One region of the Streptomyces cinnamoneus genome, then DNA from elsewhere that is predicted to be linked to it. Evidence: riboswitches for the same ligand, from Rfam matches in the RefSeq annotation. Region 1 holds a riboswitch; each other region holds the start of a gene.
What was found. Region 1 has a riboswitch for cyclic di-AMP ahead of CYQ11_RS03020 (C40 family peptidase). Riboswitches for the same ligand answer to the same signal wherever they lie in the genome.
Positions count from the first base shown of each region.

Region 2: it holds a riboswitch for cyclic di-AMP, as region 1 does, so the genes downstream of both, CYQ11_RS23700 (M23 family metallopeptidase) here and CYQ11_RS03020 (C40 family peptidase) in region 1, are expected to answer to the same signal.
Region 3: it holds a riboswitch for cyclic di-AMP, as region 1 does, so the genes downstream of both, CYQ11_RS12085 (LysM peptidoglycan-binding domain-containing protein) here and CYQ11_RS03020 (C40 family peptidase) in region 1, are expected to answer to the same signal.

Region 1 is NZ_PKFQ01000001.1:634,452-641,018, forward strand. It holds gene CYQ11_RS03000 (MFS transporter) at 1-1,151, shown strand, start outside; gene CYQ11_RS03005 (DsbA family protein) at 1,280-1,903, shown strand; gene CYQ11_RS03010 (alpha/beta fold hydrolase) at 1,963-2,871, opposite strand; gene CYQ11_RS03015 (TetR/AcrR family transcriptional regulator) at 3,007-3,621, shown strand; gene CYQ11_RS03020 (C40 family peptidase) at 3,685-4,158, opposite strand; cyclic di-AMP (ydaO/yuaA leader) riboswitch at 4,163-4,313, opposite strand; gene CYQ11_RS03025 (endo alpha-1,4 polygalactosaminidase) at 4,559-5,509, opposite strand; gene CYQ11_RS03030 (spherulation-specific family 4 protein) at 5,506-6,204, opposite strand; gene CYQ11_RS03035 (NAD-dependent epimerase/dehydratase family protein) at 6,201-6,567, opposite strand, start outside.
Region 2 is NZ_PKFQ01000001.1:5,281,770-5,288,336, reverse strand. It holds gene CYQ11_RS23705 (GntR family transcriptional regulator) at 1-223, opposite strand, end outside; gene CYQ11_RS23700 (M23 family metallopeptidase) at 450-1,256, opposite strand; cyclic di-AMP (ydaO/yuaA leader) riboswitch at 1,270-1,424, opposite strand; gene CYQ11_RS23695 (M16 family metallopeptidase) at 1,640-3,007, opposite strand; gene CYQ11_RS23690 (M16 family metallopeptidase) at 3,052-4,404, opposite strand; gene CYQ11_RS23685 (DNA gyrase/topoisomerase IV subunit A) at 4,650-6,567, shown strand, end outside.
Region 3 is NZ_PKFQ01000001.1:2,818,817-2,825,383, reverse strand. It holds gene CYQ11_RS12105 (nucleoside triphosphate pyrophosphohydrolase) at 1-402, shown strand, start outside; gene CYQ11_RS12100 (DUF6479 family protein) at 468-899, shown strand; gene CYQ11_RS12095 (cytochrome P450 family protein) at 913-2,172, shown strand; gene CYQ11_RS12090 (transglycosylase family protein) at 2,354-3,367, shown strand; cyclic di-AMP (ydaO/yuaA leader) riboswitch at 3,625-3,802, shown strand; gene CYQ11_RS12085 (LysM peptidoglycan-binding domain-containing protein) at 3,807-4,553, shown strand; gene eno (phosphopyruvate hydratase) at 4,863-6,143, shown strand; gene CYQ11_RS12075 (FtsB family cell division protein) at 6,277-6,567, shown strand, end outside.

The sequences.
Region 1 (6,567 bases):
CGGTCAGCTACCTGGCGATCCCCCTGGTCGCCGTGGTGGCTCTGCGGAGCACCGTCGGCCAGGTCGGCCTGCTGGCGACCCTGGGCACTCTGGCGGTCCTGCTGATCGGGCTGCCGTCCGGCGCCTGGGTCGACCGGATGCGCCGGCGGCCGGTGATGATCGCCGCGGACCTGACCAGAGCGGCTCTCCTGCTCTCCGTGCCGGCCGCCTGGGCGCTCGGCGCCCTGACCATCGGACAGCTGTACGCCGTCGTCCTGCTGGCGGGCGCGGCCACCGTCTTCCACGACGTGGCGGCGCAGAGCCATCTGCCGCAGCTGGTCGGCCGCGACCGGATCGCCCAGGCCAACTCCCTGCTGGTGACGGTCGACGCCGCCGCCCTGATCGGGGGCCGCAGCGCGGGCGGATTCCTCATCGCGCTGGTGTCCGCCCCCGCGGCGATCGTGATCGACGCGGCCAGCTACCTCTGGTCGGCCCTCTGCCTCGCGCGGATCCGGCGACCGGAACCGGCGCCCGAGGCGACCGGCCGCGGTCATCTGCTCGCGGACATCCGCGAGGGCGTGCGTTTCGTCTTCGGCCACCCCTCCTTGAGGGCGGTCGCCGTCGCGGGTGCCTGCACCAACCTGTCGATCCAGCTCTGCCAGACCGTCCTGCCCCTCCTGCTCGCCCGGGAACTCGCCCTGCCCGGCTTCGTCATCGGTCTCTTCTTCGCCACGGGCGGAGTCGGCGTTCTGTGCGGTTCCCTGTCGGCCCGCGTTTTGGCGCGCCGGCTCGGCGCCGGGCGGGTTCTCTGGCTGCTGGGCCTGGTCGTCACGCCGTTCGGCATGGCCCTGGCCGTGATCGACCGGGGCCCGGCGCTCTGGCTGGCCGCCGGCGGCTGGCTGGTCACCACCTTCAAGGTCGGCGTGGACAACGTCCTGGCGGTCAGCTTCCGCCAGAGCGTGACCCCTGACCGGCTGCTCGGCCGGGTGAACGCCACCATGCGCCTGGTCCTGACCGGCTCCCTCGCCGCGGGTGCGGCCCTGGCCGGCCTCCTCGGGGAGCTGCTCTCGGTCCGCGCCGCGCTGTGGGCCGGCGCCCTCAGTCTGGCGCTGACCTGGGTGCCGATCGCCTGCTCGCCCCTGCGCCGCCTGCGCGAGATACCGGGCCTGTGACCGGCTACGGCGCTCTGCGGGGGTGCGCTCGCCCACACCGCACCCCCCGGAATACCTGACACATCAGATACTGTTGCTTCAGGCGAATCGCCCGCGTCCGGCGGGCTCCGCACCCTGGAGACTCCCCCATGAAGCTCGTCTACGTCTTCGACGCCTACTGCGGCTGGTCCTACGGCTTCTCGCCGGTGCTGGCCGAGGTCACCCGCCGCCACCCGGAGCTCGCGGTGGAGGTCGTCTCGGGCGGGCTCTTCACCGGGGCCCGGAGGGTGCCGATCCGCGAATTCGGCTACGTCCAGGGCGCCAACGCCAAGATCAGCGAACTGACGGGGGTGACGTTCGGGCAGCCCTACGACCGGCTGATCGCGGACGGCTCCTTCGTCATGGACTCCGAGGCCGCGGCGCGCGGCATGGCGGCCCTCCGCCAGGCCGCCCCGGACCGGGCCGCGGAGCTCGCCGCGGCGATGCAGGAGGCGTTCTACGCGGCCGGGCTGAGCCTCTCCGACGCGGCCACCTACCGCCGGATCGCCTCGGGCGCCGGCCTGGACGCGGACGCCGTGACCGCCGCGTTCGGCGCCCCGGCGGCGCAGACCGCCGCCCGCGCCGACTTCCGCCGCGCGGCCGGCTTCGGAGTCCAGGGCTTCCCCACCCTGCTGGCCGTCGACGGTGACCGGGCAGCGGTCCTCGCGGTCGGGCACGCCACCGCCGACCAGGTGGACCACGGCCTGGCCGCGTTCGGCGCCGCCACCCGCTGACGCCACCGCCGACCCCACGGGCGGTGCGCCGGAGGACCTCCGGCGCACACCGCCCGTCGTCAGTCCACCGCGTCCATGAAGGCGACCATGCGGGCGTTGACCTGCCCGGCATGATCGAGATTGGGCCCGTGCCCGGTGTCGGCGATGATCTCGGCGCGCGCGGTGGGGACCAGCCGTGGCAGCCGTTCCGCCTGCCGGGCCGGATGGACCAACAGGCTCCGCTCGCCGAGGAGCAGACAGAGCGGGGTGCGGATCGTCCGCAGCTCGGCCTCGGTCAGTGGGAGCGGTGAGGGGCGGCGGATGCGGAACGCCCGGAGGCTCGACCAGATCATGGCGCGCAGCTCCGGGACCACGAGGACGGGCTGGTCCAGCCACGCCGCCAGCCTCCGGCGGATCGCCACGGGCGCGACCATCCCCAGGGCGCTGACGAAGATCCAGGCGTAGAAGCGCAGGCCGGTCTTCTCCAGCCCGCCCGGGTCCAGCAGGGTGACGGACGCCAGCCGGCCGGGGGCGCGATGCGCCTGGTTCAGCGCGAGCCACCCGCCGTAGGAGTGCCCCACCAGGTGGACCCGGTCGAGGCCGAGGCCGTCGAGCACCTGCTCCAGCCACCGGGCGGCGTCCTCCGGCTCGTGGATGGGCGCGCGCTGCACGCTGCGGCCCGGGTCGCCGAGCGTGTCGACGGCGTAGACGGGCCGGCGCCCGGCGAGGGCCGCCACGTTCGGGTACCACTGGGCGGAGTTGCCGCCGGCGCCGTGCACGAGCACGACCGGCGTCCGCGCGTCGGGTCCGACGCGGGGACCGTGCAGGTACACGTGCGTGGTGCCGAAGTCGGTCTCCACGTCGACCTCCTCACGTGGCATCGGGCCGAGCCCCATGACCGCCTCGCACGCCTCGAAGTAGCGGTCGCGCAGCTCTTCGCTCACATAACGCCCGACGGAACGGTCGTCGCCCCCGCGGTCACGGGTCATGTTCTCGGACACGGTCGTGCACCTCCGCCTCGTCCTTTTGGTGATACCACCGTATCACCATGGTGATACGGCTGTATCATGGAGCGCAGCCGGCACGACCGGACTGGTGGACGGAAACGGGCGGAGGCGCGGCGGATGCCGAAACGGGTCGACCACGAACAGCGGCGCGCACAGATCGCCGAGGCGCTGCTCCGGGTTGCCGGGGAACGGGGCCTGCACGCCGTCGGGATGCGCGACGTGGCGGCGGAGGCGGGCGTCTCCCTGCGCCTGGTGCAGTACTACTTCCAGACCAAGGAGAACCTGCTGCTCTACGGGCTGCACCACCTCGCCGAGGGCCTCGGTGCGCGCGTCGGCGCCCGGGTGGCGGCCGCGGGAGGCGAGGGCGGGCCGCGGTCGGTCGTGGAGGCGGTGCTGCTGGAGTCGCTGCCGACCGACGAGGAGAGCCGCGTCTTCCATCTCGTCTACACCGCCTACGCGGTGCTCGCCGTGACGGACGAGGCGCTGGCCGCCCAGCCGTTCATCGACGGGCCGCGCGCCGCCGAGGACCTGCTGACGCGCCAGCTGGAGGCGGCCCGCGAGGAGGGCGCCGCCGTGCCCGGCCTGGACGCGCGGACCGAGGCGATCGGCCTGCTGGCCATGTCGGCCGGGCTCGGCACGAGCGTGCTGGTCGGGCAGCGCAGCGCGGAGGCCGCCACGGCCGTCCTGCGCCACCACCTGGACCGGCTGTTCGGCGGCACCCCGGCGCGATGACGGCCGCGCGACGACGAAAGCTCCCCGCCCTTCGGACGGGGAGCGGACGCGCCGGTCGCGGACCTACTTGACCCGGCCGTACCAGACGCTGTTGGACCAGATCTTCTCCAGGCGCACGGAGGTGCCCGGCTTGGGGGCGTGCCAGATCTTGTTGCTACCCGCGTAGATGCCGACGTGGTAGACGTTGCTGCCCGAGTGGAAGAACACCAGGTCGCCGACCTGGCGGGAGCCACCGGAGACATGCCGGGTGGAGTTGTACTGGCTCGCCGCGGTGCGCGGGAGGGACTTGCCGACCCTCTTGAACGAGTAGAGCGTCAGACCCGAGCAGTCGAACCGGTTCGGGCCCGCGGCGCCGTACTGGTAGGGCGAGCCCTGCTTGGAGGCCGCCGCCTTCAGAGCCTGCTCCCCCGCGGTGGCCGCGGAGGCCTCGGTGGCGAGGCCGGGGACGAGCACCGAAGCCGCGAGCGTGGCCGCGGTGATGGCCGACGCGGCGCCGGCGCGGGAAACGAGCACGGGTATGCGAGGCAACGCAGACATGCCAAAGCCCTTCGACATCCGCCTGCGAAAGGTGACCTGTCGGGTTCGGGCTGCGAAGTTGCCCGGCCATCGTGTGGCTTCACCCCAAGGACCACCGCTTTCGTGGTCCGTACCGCTTGGGTCTCCCGCTCCTGCCGATCCGTCAATTCGTTTCCGCACCCGGTGCGGCGGCAGGACTCGGCGTCCGCCCGGGTCGCCCGCCTCGGTGACGGGATCTTGTGTTCGAGCACAGATCCTGCATCATCGACCGCTCCGGATCCGCCCCGAAACGGGCTTCTGTGAACTTCTTCACTTCGCGCCCAGCGCGGGAACCGGCCCTTTCCGGAACGCCCCTGGAAGGCCGTTCTCCCAGGCGACGGAGGGGATTTCCGGCCTTGGCGGAACAACCGGAAGGCGCGATTCAGCAGGGGCGGCGCCAGGCGTCCAGATCGAGCTTCTTCTGCATGGAACTCAGCCCCAACCGCTTCGCGGTCCCACAGAACGCCCCCGGCTCCAGGTCGTATTCGACGTGGAAGACCGCTTTGTCCCCCTGGACGAACGGCGCCAGCTTCTCGCACTCCTTGTACTGGGCACACTGCTCGTTGACCGCGAAATCGAAGTCGCGGACCAGTTCCGGAATCTGGTCGAGGTCGTTCTTCAAACCGATGGCCAGGCCACGCTCATGGGCCAGTTCCACCAGCATCCGGTTGAATGCCAGCTGATGACCGGCGGTCAGGGGAAAACCGGTGTCATTGCGAAATCCCTCCGTCAGATCCGGTTCGACGGCGTCGAATCCCTTCTGCCGGCACATCTCCATGCGGCCCGCCATGAGGGGCCGCAGAACGTCGAGCCGGCGGATGTCCAGCCATTTCTCGCCGTTCCACCCCTTGTTCTTCCTGCCGCGCAGCGCCGAGGGGAACTTCGCCTGGTCGGGCCGGAAGTCCTCCCACGCCCCGGCGTTGACGTAACAGATCACTTTCCGGCCGCGGGCGTGGAGTTCGGCGACGGTGTCCGCGGAATTCTCGAAACCGTCGATGTCGTAGACGGGCACGTCGACGGACGTGTCCACCGTGCCGTCGAGCTGCCACTGCCAGCGGGTGCCCGGCCGGGGCCGCCAGCGGGCCGGGGCACCGGAGGGGGTTCCGGGCGAGGCCGAAGGGGCTCCCGGGGAGGCCGACGGGCTCCCGGGCGAAGCCGAGGGGGTGTCCGCCGTGCCGGACGCGTCCGGCGTCCCCGTCGCACCCGGCCGCGCCGTGCGCTCCGCTCCCGCCTCCGGCGCCTCGTCCCCGGGCTCCGAGGACGACGAGGAACACCCGGCCAGCAGCGCCAGTGCCACGGCCAGCGCCCCGGCCCTCCCCCACCGCCGCGTCACCGCGCCGCCCCCGGCAGCCCGGAGCCCGTGAGGGGCACGCTCCGCCAGGGGTTGGCCCCGGTCCCCGGCACCGCGCAGTGCACGCCGGCGCCCCGGCGGCCGGCGGTGCGCGCCACCTGCTCCGCCCGCCCGTCGGGCACCCCGTGGACCAGGTGGCAGAAGCGTCCCGGCGGATGGTCGGCGGTCCAGTCCGGCACCCCGGCGCGACGGTAGTCCTCCCAGGAGCCCTCGAAGGTGACGAGGAGATCGGCGATCCGGGCGTAGCCGGGATCGGGATGCGTGCCCGGGTTGAGCACGGCGGTGCGTGCGCCCAGCGCCCTGGCGACCCGCACCAGCCTGCGGTAGCGGGGCACGAGCGCGGCCTGCACCGGGACCTGGTCGAGGAAGACCCCGTCCACGCCGTACCACCTGCGGTGCCGGCGGATGTCGGCGACGACGGACCGGGGCGGGCGGCGGCCGTAACCGGTGTCGGCGTAGCCGAGCAGCCGCACCCCGGCGCCGCGCAGGCGTTCGGCCGCGGCGGAGAAGGCGGGGTCGGGGCGGTGGCCGGGCCCGTCGGCGACGTTGAGCACCACGCCGTGCAGCCGGGGCGCGGCCGCCACCAGGTCCTGCCAGGCCGCCGGGTCGGTCGCGGGGTGCACGTACAGCGGAACGAGCAGCCGCTGTCCGTCCGGTGACGCGTCGGCGGCCCTCACCGGGCGCGCTCCTCGGTCCGGTCGGGGCTCTCGGCCCACAGGTCGGCGAGGGACCGGGCGAGTTCGCGGTGCGGCGCCCAGCCCAGGGCGTCGCGGGCGAGGGCGATGTCGGCCTGCTGCCAGGGGACGGCGGCCGAGCGGGGGGATCCGTCCCCGTCCTCGGTCAGCCGACCGCGGAAGCCGGCCGCCCGGGCCAGGCCCGCGGCGAGTTCCCGGGCGGGGCGGGCCGTTCCGCTGCCGATGTTGAGGACGGGGGGAAGGGGGCCGGGCGCGGTGACGGCGAGGGCGACGGCCTCGGCCACGTCCCGGGCGTCGACGAAGTCGCGGTGCGCGGAGAGGTCGCCGACCCGGACCTCGCCGCCG
Region 2 (6,567 bases), 4.6 Mb from region 1:
CGCGCACGTCGAGCAGGTCGGCCGCCTCCTGCTCGGAGGGCTCGGCCACGCAGGCCCCGGCGTTCCGGCGGATGATCACGAATCCCTCGGAGGCGAGGGTGCGCAGGGCTTCGCGCACGGGCACCCGGGAGACCCCGTAGCGGCGGGCGAGGATTTCCTCGACGAGCCGGCCGCCCGGCGGGAGCACACCCGAGACGATGTCGTCGCGAATTGCCGTGCACACGGCGTGCGTCGAAATACGGCCGCTTTCGCCTCTGCCCTCACGGTCGCCGTTCACGAGGCGACTCTAGGGCAATGCCCGGAGATTTCCGATGGCTCGTCCCGGGCGGTGGACGCCTTTTGGCCAGCCCGCCCGGACACCGGCGCGCCCGGCCGTGACAACGCGAAGACCCCGGCCGTGGCCGGGGTCTTCGGAAGGCTTCCGGGTGGAAATCCGCGGCGTGCGGACCTCAGATGTCGACGCCGTGGGAGCGCAGGTAGGCGACCGGGTCGATGTCGGTGCCGTAGGTGGCGCCGGTGCGGGCCTCGAAGTGCAGGTGCGGGCCGGTGACGTTGCCCGTGGCGCCCGAGACGCCGATCTCCTGGCCGGCGGTGACGGACTGGCCGACGGACACCTCGATGGTCAGCAGGTGGCCGTACTGCGTGTAGGTGCCGTCGTTGTGCTTGATGACGACGTTGTTGCCGTAGGCGCCGCCCCAGCCGGCCTCGACGATCGTGCCCGCGCCCACCGCGTGCACCGAGGTACCCGAGTCGGCGTGGAAGTCCACGCCGGTGTGGCTGCCGGAGGACCACAGGCCACTGGAGGCCTTGTAGGAGGTGGAGACGTAGGAGCCGGTGATCGGCATCACGAAGGTGTTGAGGCGCTTGCGCTCCTCCTCGCGGGCGGCGCGCTCCTTGGCCTCGCGCTCCTCCTCAAGCTTGCGCTTGGCCTCTTCGTAGCGCTGCTTGACGTCGGCGGCCTTCTGCTTGGCCGCGGCCTCGGCGTGGGACCGGGCGGCGGCCTCGTCGGCGGCGCTGCGCTGGGTCTCGGCCTGGGCGTCGATGGTGTCCGCCATGACGTCGCCCATGACGATGGCCTGCGTCAGGCCCGTGTCCTCGGGGCGCTGGGAGTCGTCGCCGGAGGCGGCGAAGGCCGGGGCCGCGACACCCGCGACGACGCCGGCCGCCGTCAGGGTGGCTATGCCCGCCACGTTGGCGCTGACGCGCACGGCACGGCTGGGACGACGGTGCTTCCCGCTGGGACGGGTGAACGACATGGCTGTCGCCGATCCTTTCCTTCCTTCTCGCCTACCGGGTTAGCTGACGGGTTCGGAGCAGGAAGGTCTCCTACGGATCCCTCGTGAGAGGGCTCCGATTCACCCCAGGGACGTTTGGGTCCCCGGCTCCCCTCGGCTCGCGCCTCGGGAACTCGGCGATGACAATCCGGGGCCGCGGTTGCGGCTCCGATCTGACGGACTGCCGCACTGACGCTAATCGGCGTCAGATTCGAACGGCAAACAGAACTGGGATTTTATGACGTACGCCACACGACCAACGTGCAACCACTACATGAAATTGGACATAAGGGAGACGCGTGGGCCTCAACGAGCCCACGCGTCTCCCTTGTGCGCCGGAGCGCCTCAGTGCTGTTGAGCGCCCGTCAGGCGGAGACGACCGTCACCGGGCCGATCCCCAGCGCCTTGACAGGCTCGGCGATCTCGGCCGCGTCGCCCACGAGGACCGTGACGAGCCGGTCGGCCGGGAAGGCGTTCACGACGGCCGCGGTGGCCTCCACCGTGCCGGTCTCCGCGAGGCGTTCGTACAGCCCCGCCTGGTAGTCGTCCGGCAGGTACTGCTCGACCTGGTCCGCGAAGGTGCCCGCGACGGCCGCCGCCGTCTCGTACTTCAGCGGGGCGACGCCGACCAGGTTCTGCACGGCCACGTCCCGCTCGGCCTCGGTCAGGCCCTCGGCCGCCAGGGTGCGCAGCACTCCCCAGAGGTCCTCCAGCGCCGGGCCCGTGTTGGGGGTGTCCACGGAGCCGCTGACGGCCACCATCCCGAGGCCCGTGCCGTCGGGCGCGGAGCGCAGCGCCTGGCAGAAGGCCCGCACGCCGTAGGTGTAGCCCTTCTCCTCACGCAGCACCCGGTCCAGACGGGAGGTCAGGGTGCCGCCGAGGCAGTAGGTGCCGAGCACCTGGGCGGGCCAGGCGCGGTCGTGCCGGTCGGTGCCGACGCGGCCCAGCAGCAGCTGGGTCTGGACGGCGCCGGGGCGGTCGACGATGACGACGCGGCCGGCGTCCTCCGTGCTGATGGCCGGCATGGGCCGGGGCTCGGCCGGGCCACCGGTCCAGGCACCCAGGGACTCGGCCAGGGCGTGGTCGAGATCGACGCCGGTGAAGTCGCCGACGACCACGACGGTCGCGGCGGCGGGGCGGACGTGGGCCTCGTAGAAGGCCCGCACCGCGGCGGCGTCGATGCGCTCGACGGTCTCCTGGCTGCCCTGGCGCGGCCGGGACATGCGCGTGCCGGCCGGGAAGAGCTCGGCGGCCAGGGCCATGGCGGCGCGCCGGGCGGGGTTGGCCAGCTCGTGCGGGATCTCGTCCAGGCGGTTGAGCACGAGGCGTTCCACCTCGTTGTCCGGGAAGGCCGGGGCGCGCAGGGCGTCCGCGAGCAGGCCGAGGGCCTTGGGCAGGCGGGAGGCCGGGACCTCCAGCGAGACCCGGACGCCCGGGTGGTCGGCGTGCGCGTCCAGGGTGGCGCCGCAGCGCTCCAGCTCGGCGGTGAAGTCCTCGGCGCTGAGCTTGTCGGTGCCCTCGGAGAAGGCGCGCGCCATGATCGTGGCGACGCCGTCCAGGCCCTCGGGCTCGGCGTCCAGGGGGGCGTCCAGGACGACCTCGACGGCGACGACCTGCTGGCCCGGGCGGTGGCAGCGCAGCACGGTGAGGCCGTTGGGGAGCTGGCCGCGCTCGGGGGCGGGGAAGTCCCAGGGGCTCGGCAGGCCGGGCTGGGGCTGGGGGTGGAATTCCATCGAAGGGCCTGCGGTCTCCGGGGTGCTCGCGGCTACGGCGTCGCTCACTTTGCCGTCTCCTCTTCCTCGTTCTTGCCGGTGGCGTCGGCGTCCGCCTGGGGCGAGGTCGGCTCGTACACCAGCACGGCGCGGTTGGCGGGGTGCAGCCGGGCCTTGGCGACGGCCTGCACCTCCTCCGGGGTGATGTCCAGGGCGCGGTGCACCGCGGTCAGGGCGAGCTGCGGGTCGCCGAACAGCACGGCGAAGCGGCACAGTTCGTCGGCCCGTCCGCTGACGGTGGCGAGCCGGTCCAGCCACTCGCGCTCCAGCTGGGCCTGGGCACGCTCCATCTCCTGGGGGGTGGGCCCCTCCAGGGCGAAGCGGGCCAGCTCCTCGTCGACGGCACTCTCGATGTCGGGCACCTCGACGCCGCCGGACGCCTTGACGTCCAGCCAGCCCAGGGAGGGGGCGCCGGCCAGGCGCAGCAGGCCGAAGCCGGCGGCGACGGCGGAGCGGTCGTGCCGGACCAGGCGGTTGTGGAGGCGGGAGGACTCGCCGCCGCCGAGGATGGTGAGGGCCAGGTCGGCGGCGTCGCCCTCGCGCGTGCCGTCGTGCGGGAGGCGGTAGGCGGCCATCAGGGCGCGGGAGGGCACCTCCTCGCGGACGACCTCGCGCAGCTCCTCGCCGATGGTGTCGGGGAGGGTGCCGTCGCGCGGGGGCTGCTTGCCGTCGTGGCCCGGGATGGAGCCGAAGTACTTCTCGATCCAGGCGAGCGTCCGCTCGGGGTCGATGTCGCCGACGACGGAGAGGACGGCGTTGTTGGGCGCGTAGTACGTGCGGAAGAAGTTCCGCGCGTCCTCCAGGGAGGCGGCGTCCAGGTCGGCCATGGAGCCGATCGGCGTGTGGTGGTACGGGTGGCCGTCGGGGTAGGCCATGGCCGTCAGCTTCTCGAAGGCCGTGCCATAGGGCACGTTGTCGTACCGCTGGCGGCGCTCGTTCTTGACGACGTCGCGCTGGTTCTCCATGGACTCCTCGTCCAGCGCGGTCAGCAGCGAGCCCATCCGGTCGGCTTCGAGCCACAGGGCCAGCTCCAGCTGGTGGGCGGGCATGGTCTCGAAGTAGTTGGTGCGCTCGAAGCTGGTGGTGCCGTTGAGCGAGCCGCCCGCCCCCTGCACCAGCTCGAAGTGGCCGTTGCCCTTGACCTGCGCCGAGCCCTGGAACATCAGGTGCTCGAAGAGGTGGGCGAGGCCGGTGCGGCCCTTGACCTCGTGGCGCGAACCGACGTCGTACCAGAGGCAGACGGCCGCGACCGGGGTCAGATGGTCCTCGGAGAGCACGACCCGCAGGCCATTGGCCAGGCGGTGCTCCGTCGCTGTCAGGCCGCCGGAACCGGCCTGTTGCGTGGCCGTGTGACCCATGGGCATGTACGTCCCTTCGATCTCTTGAGATCTCGCGGTGCCGCCCGGGATCTCGCGTGATGACGCGCGGCGAACCGCGTGATGAACAGTGCTGTCACTGTATGCAAGCGCGCCGGTGTCTGGCGAAGTTCCCGACCCGCCGGACGCCTCCCGGACGGGTCGCGGTCGGGGTTGTCAGTGGAGCGGTCCACAATGGTCGGCGTCAGACCCCGCCACGGCAATCGATCGAAGGAGCCGCAGCCGCGATGGCCCGCCGCAGCACGAAGACCCCGCCGCCGGAAGAGTTCGAGGAGCGCATCCTCGACATCGACGTCGTCGACGAGATGCAGGGCTCCTTCCTCGAGTACGCCTACTCCGTCATCTACTCCCGCGCCCTGCCGGACGCGCGCGACGGCCTCAAGCCCGTCCAGCGCCGGATCATCTACCAGATGAACGAGATGGGGCTGCGCCCCGAGCGGTCGTACGTGAAGTGCGCCCGCGTCGTCGGCGAGGTGATGGGTAAGCTCCACCCGCACGGCGACGCCTCGATCTACGACGCCCTGGTCCGCATGGCCCAGCCCTTCTCCATGCGCGTGCCGCTGGTGGACGGCCACGGCAACTTCGGCTCGCTCGGCAACGACGACCCGCCCGCGGCCATGCGGTACACCGAGGCCCGGATGGCGGCGGCGACGTCCCTGATGACCGACTCCATCGACGAGGAGACGGTCGACTTCACGCCGAACTACGACGGCAGCGAGCGGGAGCCCGTCGCCCTGCCCTCGGCGTATCCGAACCTGCTGGTCAACGGCTCGTCCGGGATCGCGGTCGGCATGGCGACGAACATGCCGCCGCACAATCTGGGCGAGGTCGTCGCCGCCGCCCGCCACCTGATCAAGCACCCGGGCGCCGACCTCGAGACGCTCATGAGGTACGTGCCGGGGCCGGACCTGCCCACGGGCGGCCGGATCGTGGGCCTGGCCGGCATCCGGGACGCCTACGAGACCGGCCGCGGCACCTTCAAGATCCGCGCCACCGTCTCCGTGGAGAACGTGACGGCCCGCCGCAAGGGCCTGGTCGTCACCGAGCTGCCCTTCACGGTGGGCCCGGAGAAGGTCGTCTCCAAGATCAAGGATCTGGTCGGCGCGAAGAAGCTCCAGGGCATCGCCGACGTGAAGGACCTCACCGACCGCGCCCACGGCCTCCGGCTGGTCATCGAGATCAAGAACGGCTTCAACCCCGAGGCCGTCCTGCAGCAGCTCTACAAGCTCACGCCGATGGAGGAGTCCTTCGGCATCAACAACGTCGCGCTGGTGGACGGCCAGCCGCTGACGCTGGGCCTGAAGGAGCTGCTGGAGGTCTACGTCGACCACCGCTTCGAGGTGGTGCGCCGCCGCAGCGAGTTCCGCCGCACCAAGCGCCGCGACCGGCTGCACCTGGTGGAGGGGCTGCTGGTGGCGCTCCTCGACATCGACGAAGTCATCCGGATCATCCGATCGAGTGAGAACGCCGCGGCGGCGAAGGAGTCACTCGTCGCGCGCTTCTCGCTCTCCGAGGTGCAGACGCAGTACATCCTCGACACCCCGCTGCGCCGCCTGACGAAGTTCGACCGCATCGAGCTGGAGTCCGAGCGGGACAGGCTCCACCAGGAGATCGAGAAGCTGACGCAGATCCTCGAGTCCGACGCCGAGCTGCGCAAGCTCGTCTCCTCCGAACTGGCGGACGTGGCGAAGAAGTTCGGCACCGACCGGCGCACTGTGCTGCTGGAGTCGGCGGGCGCCCCGGCCTCCGCGGTGCCGCTGCAGGTCGCGGACGACCCGTGCCGGGTACTGCTCTCCTCCACGGGGCTGCTGGCCCGTACGGCCACGGGCGAGCCGTTCCCGCCGGGCGCGGGCGAGGCCAAGCGCGTCAAGCACGACGCGATCGTCTCGGCGGTGCCGGCCACGGCGCTCGGCGAGGTGGGCGCGGTGACCTCGGCCGGCCGGCTGCTGCGGCTGAGGGTGATCGACCTGCCGCAGCTGCCGGAGACGGCCGCGGCGCCGAACCTGGCGGGCGGTGCGCCGGTGCCGGAGTTCCTGTCGCTGGAGGACGGCGAGCGGGTGGTCTGCCTGACCACGCTGGACGAGTCGTCGCCGGGTCTCGCCATCGGCACGGAGCAGGGCGTTGTCAAGCGCGTGGTCCCCGACT
Region 3 (6,567 bases), 2.2 Mb from region 1:
GACCCGGACGAGCCGTTCTCCGTCGACGACGTCGCGGGCGTCATCGTCGACAAGCTCGTCCACCGCCACCCGCACGTCTTCGGGGAGGAGTCCGCCGAGACGCCGGAGGACGTCCGGGCGCACTGGATGCGGACCAAGGACGCGGAGAAGCGCCGCGACTCCGTCACCGAGGGCGTCCCCCTGGGCCAGCCCGCCCTGGCCCTGGCCGCGAAGCTCGCCTCCCGCGTCCGCTCCGGCGGCCTGGACGTCCCGGTCCCGGCCGGGGACGGCGTCGGCTACGAACTCCTCGCCCTGGCCGTACGGGCCGAGGCGGCCGGCGTCGAGCCGGAGACCGCCCTGCGGGCCGCCGCGCGCACGTACCGCGACGCGATCCTGGCGGCGGAGGCGGCGACCGGACAGTAGGACGCCGCTCACCCGTTCGGCCCACTGGCGGTCTTGACCCGGCGGTCGCCGGGTACCCGACATCCATGCGCTATGAGCACACGGACCTCGCCCTGCCGGCCTGGGTCGGGGGCGTCGCCCCCTTCATCGTCGGGCTGTTCGTCGTCGCCCTGCTGATCCTCGCCTTCGTGTTCGGGCAGCGGTGGCGGGACAAGGAGCCTCCTCCCCCGAGCCAGCCGCAGCGGCGCCAGGGCGCCTGGCAGACGCGGGAGGAACACGAGACCGGCCCGACGTCGCCCGACCACGGCCCCGGGCACGAGGACGACAACGGCCGGGTCGACTACGTGACCGAACACCGCGAGGCCGACCCGATCCAGCCCGAGGCCAACGGCGAGCGGGTGCTGCCGCACGAGATCAGGAACCCCGGCAGCCATCCCGAGGAGCCCTCCGAGGAACGCAAGAAGTGGGAGCCGGGCAGCAGCGGGTCCTTCGGCAGCGGCGGCGCCAAGGGTCCCTAGGTAGCGTCGGGGCGTGCACACGAACCACACGCCCCCCGCCCCTCCCCTCTTCACCTGGGAGTTCGCCTCCGACCCGTACCCGGCGTACGCCTGGCTGCGCGAGCACGCCCCGGTGCACCGCACCGCGCTGCCCAGCGGCGTCGAGGCATGGCTGGTCACCCGGTACGCCGACGCCCGCCAGGCGCTCGCCGACCAGCGGCTGTCGAAGAACCCCGTGCACCACTCGGAGGGAGCCCACGGCAAGGGCAAGGTCGGCATCCCCGGCGAGCGGAGCGCCAACCTGATGACGCACCTGCTGAACATCGACCCGCCGGACCACACCCGGTTGCGCCGTCTGGTCTCCAAGGCGTTCACCCCGCGCCGGGTCGCGGAGTTCGCGCCCCGGGTGCAGGAGCTGACCGACCGGCTCATCGACGGCTTCGTGGCCAGGGGCGAGGCGGACCTCATCCACGAGTTCGCCTTTCCGCTCCCCATCTACGCCATCTGCGACCTGTTGGGCGTCCCGGCCGAGGACCAGGACGACTTCCGGGACTGGGCCGGGATGATGATCCGCCACGGGGGCGGCCCCCGTGGCGGAGTGGCCCGTTCCGTGAAGCGGATGCGGACGTATCTCGCGGAACTGATCCACCGCAAGCGGGAGGATCTCGGTGAAGACCTCATCTCCGGACTGATCCGGGCGAGCGACCACGGCGAGCACCTCACCGAGAACGAGGCCGCCGCCATGGCCTTCATCCTGTTGTTCGCCGGTTTTGAAACAACTGTGAACCTGATCGGTAACGGAACCTACGCCCTGCTGCGCCACCCCGAGCAGCGCGAGCGGCTCCAGCGGGCCCTCGCCGAGGGCGACGAGAGCCTGCTCGCCACGGGGGTCGAGGAACTCCTGCGCTACGACGGACCCGTAGAGCTCGCCACCTGGCGTTTCGCCGTCCAGGACCTGGTCATCGGAGGGCAGCGCATCGCCGAGGGCGACCCCGTGCTCGTCGTCCTCGCCGCCGCCGACCGCGACCCCGAACGGTTCGCCGATCCCGACACCCTCGACCTCGCCCGGCGCGACAACCAGCACCTGGGCTACGGCCACGGGATCCATTACTGTCTCGGCGCACCCCTGGCGCGCCTGGAGGGCCAGACGGCGCTCGCGACGCTCCTGCGCCGCCTGCCCGGCATGCGCCTCGCCGCCGAGCCCGAGGACCTGCGCTGGCGCGGCGGGCTCATCATGCGCGGCCTGCGGACGCTGCCCGTCGCGTTCGAGGCGGGCGAGCCGCACGGGGCGTAGCCGCATAGCAGATGACATCGCGTCAACGCAGCGTGATCTCCGCGTGACCTCCGCTACACCGGCTTGTGACACCCGGGGGTCGTCGTTATGTTCTACGACCACATCAGCCGCCTTAGTGAAAGGCCTTCACATGCGCTCTGGGACCGGTAGACATCGCCGCCCCCGCCAGGTACCCGCCATCGTGGTCGCAGCGGGGGTGACGGGCGCGAGCATCGCCATGCCGCTGCTCGCCGCCACCGGCGCGAACGCCGCGGACGCGGACACCTGGGACCACGTCGCCCAGTGCGAGAGCGGGGGCGTGTGGAGCGCCAACTCCGAGAGCGGTTACTACGGCGGGCTGATGCTCACCCAGGAGATGTGGGACCAGAACGGGGGCACGGCCTACGCGCCGCGCCCCGACATGGCCAGCCGCGCGCAGCAGATCACCGTCGCCGACCGGATCCTGCGGGCCCGGGGCGCGGACTCCTGGAAGGGCTGCGGCGCCGGCCTCACCAAGGAGGAGCAGACGCGGACGCCGGAGGTGAACCCGGGCACGGCGATACCGTCCACGCCCGAGCCGTCCCACAAGCCCGCGCCGGAGCGCCCGACCCCGTCGTCCACGCCGGAGCGGACGTCGCCCGCGCCCTCCTCGTCCCCGTCGTCCGCGCCCTCCGGCACCCCCTCGGGCACGCCCTCCGGCACCCCCTCCGCGCCCACCCCCGGAACCGAAACCCCCACCCCCGGCACCTCGCAGACCCCCGGCGCCTCAACCTCCCCGTCCGCACCCGTGATCCCCTCGCCGTCCGCCCCCGTGAGCGGCACGCCGGAGACGGGCGAGGGCAAGCACCGCAAGGACCCCTCGGGCGAGCCCTCCGGCTCCGCCACGACCGCGCCGGGCACGCCCTCGGCCGACCCGGCGTCACCCGCCGCCCCGTCAGCTGACGACACGTCCGAGCCCGGCACGGGCAAGCACCGCGCCGAACCGCCGCGTTCCGACGACGCGCAGCGCCCGTCGCGCGGCACCGAGGCCGGCCGTACGGACCTGCCGGCGGCCGGCGACTACACCGTGCGGCCCGGTGACAACCTGTCAGTCATCGCGGAGGAGCACTCCGTTGCGGGTGGCTGGCAAACGATCTATCAGAAGAACGAAAAAGCGGTCGGTTCCGATCCGAACCTCATCCACCCTGGTCAGAGGCTCGATATCCGTAAGGAGTAGGGTGGTTCGGGGCGAATGTCCGTTCCAGTCGAAAGTGAGACATGGGTCTCGTTGCCCTGAGCCTGGACGAAGCCCCTCCGTTCGCCTCAAACCCCATTTCACCTGCGGAAACAGGAGGTTCCTACGGGTGACAACCGGCAACTGTGGCTGAAAAGTGGGGTTTGAACACCCCGGCCGCCTGTGTTTAACGTCGTCTCCGCTCGCCACCGCGAGCACCACGGCCGCCACGCCGAATCCTGCCGGCGGCCGGGGTAGTCGTCGCGCAAGCGCCGTAGGCAGGAGCGGGGGAACCAAGGTAGGCGCCGGATCGGTCCAGCGGCCAGCAGTGGCCCGGGAACGGAACGGCTTGGGGTGAAGCCCGGTGCGCGCACCGGGCCGGGCAGACTCACGGTCCGAACCCGACAGCTCACCTCGTAGGCGTCGGTGAGGAAACCGACTTATGTCCAAGGGCAAGCACCGTCGTCCGTCCAAGGCCGTCCGCATCGTCACGCTCGCCGGTGTCACCGGCGCAGCGGTCGCAGCCCCTCTGATGGTCGCCACCTCCGCCCACGCCGCCACCCCGCAGACGTGGGACAAGGTCGCCCAGTGCGAGTCCAGCGGCGACTGGCACATCAACAACGGCAACGGCTACTACGGCGGCCTCCAGTTCTCCCAGTCCTCGTGGAAGGCCGCGGGCGGCACCCAGTACGCCCCCCGCGCCGACCTCGCCACCCGGGCCCAGCAGATCGCCACCGCCGAGCGGCTCCTCGCCATGCAGGGCCCCGGCGCCTGGGGCTGCGCCGGCGCGGGCAACCTGACCGCGGGCGGCCCGAAGGCCAACGTGGACACCTCGGGCTCCGGCTCGGTGTCGAAGAAGTCCACGAAGTCCTCCTCCTCGGCCGGCCGCAGCGCCTCGGCCCAGGGCCACGCCGATCGCAGCGAGCGCCCGGCCGCGCCGAAGCACGCCAAGCCGGCCCAGGGCGGCGACGAGGCCCCCGCCGCCAAGCAGTACGCCCCGAAGCATGCCGCTCCGCAGAGCGTCAAGAAGGGCGACGGCGAGTACGAGGTCAAGGAGGGCGACACCCTCTCCACGATCGCCGGCGCCAAGAAGGTCAAGGGCGGCTGGGAGAAGCTGTACGACCTCAACAAGAACATCGTCGACGACGCCGACACGATCTACCCGGGCCAGATGCTGCACCTCAGCTGACCGGCTGCCGCACCCCGGTCGGCTGATCATCCGATCGCCCGGCGGACCGCCCCGCTCCGATGCGCCTTCCCCCCGAGCCGCATCGGAGCGGGGCTCCGCCGTTCCCGGGGCCGCCCCCGCGCGGGGCCGGCGAGGGCGGCCGGGGGCGCCGGGCGTCGTTCCCGTTGAGCGAACACACGGGGCATTCCTCCGGTGATCTCGGCTTTTGTGCCAATTTTCGGTCCGGTGCACGGTCCAAGGGCGGGTGCAGCCTCCGGGGCCCGTTAGGCTCGGGGTGCTGAACTCCAGACACCCACGAAGGAGACCCTCGTGCCGTCCATCGACGTCGTCGTAGCTCGCGAGATCCTCGACTCGCGAGGCAACCCCACGGTCGAGGTCGAGGTCGGCCTCGACGACGGCTCCACGGGCCGTGCCGCCGTGCCGTCCGGCGCCTCCACCGGTGCCTTCGAGGCCATCGAGCTGCGCGACGGTGACCCGAACCGCTACCTCGGCAAGGGCGTCGAGAAGGCCGTCCTCGCCGTCATCGAGCAGATCGGCCCGGAGCTGGTCGGCTACGACGCCACCGAGCAGCGCCTGATCGACCAGGCCATGTTCGACCTGGACGCCACCGACAACAAGGGCTCGCTCGGCGCCAACGCCATCCTCGGCGTCTCCCTCGCCGTGGCGCACGCCGCCTCCGAGGCCTCGGACCTGCCCCTCTTCCGCTACCTCGGCGGCCCGAACGCGCACCTGCTGCCCGTTCCGATGATGAACATCCTGAACGGCGGCTCGCACGCCGACTCCAACGTGGACATCCAGGAGTTCATGATCGCGCCGATCGGCGCGGAGTCCTTCTCCGAGGCCCTGCGCTGGGGCACCGAGGTCTACCACACCCTCAAGAAGGTGCTGAAGGGCCGCGGCCTGTCCACCGGCCTGGGCGACGAGGGCGGCTTCGCCCCGAACCTCGGCTCCAACCGCGAGGCCCTCGACCTCATCCTCGAGGCCATCAAGGAGGCCGGCTACACCCCCGGCCAGGACATCGCGCTCGCCCTGGACGTCGCAGCCTCCGAGTTCTACAAGGACGGCGTCTACACGTTCGAGGGCAAGGACCGCACCGCCGCCGAGATGACCGAGTACTACGCGGAGCTCGTCGACGCGTACCCGCTCGTCTCCATCGAGGACCCGCTGTTCGAGGACGACTGGGCCGGCTGGAAGACCATCACCGAGAAGCTCGGCACCAAGGTCCAGCTCGTCGGCGACGACCTGTTCGTCACCAACCCCGAGCGCCTCGCCCGCGGCATCGAGGAGAACTCCGCCAACGCCCTGCTGGTCAAGGTCAACCAGATCGGCTCGCTGACCGAGACCCTCGACGCCGTCGAGCTCGCCCAGCGCAACGGCTTCAAGTGCATGATGTCCCACCGCTCCGGCGAGACCGAGGACGTCACCATCGCCGACCTGGCCGTCGCCACCAACTGCGGCCAGATCAAGACCGGCGCCCCGGCCCGCTCCGAGCGCGTCGCCAAGTACAACCAGCTGCTGCGCATCGAGGAGATCCTCGACGACGCCGCGGTGTACGCGGGCCGCAGCGCGTTCCCGCGCTTCAAGGGCTGAAACCGGGAGGGCCCCGGCGCGTCCCGGGGCTGAAGCCTTAGGGCTTACCTCTCGCCAGTCGCCGTACGTCCCCGGCCGCGGTCCCGTACCGTGTCCGGGGACGTACGTTCGTAAGGACTCCAGGGGAGGCGACGTGGGCGCGGACCGGTTCTCCACCGCGACCAGGCTCAAGGCGCTGGGCACGGCGCTCGTGCAGGGGCCCTCGGCGGCCCGGGTCTACCGCGCCCGGACGCCCCGCCGCAGCCGGCTCACCGGCCGCGCCGCACTGCTGGCGCTGGTGGTCTGCTCGCTCGTGGTGGCTCTCGCCTACCCCATGCGGCAGTGGGTCACCCAGCGCTCCGACATCGCCGACCAGCGCCGCCAGACCGAGCACGCCCGTGAACAGGTGAAGCGGCTGCGCGACGAGAAGGCCCGTCTCGAGGAC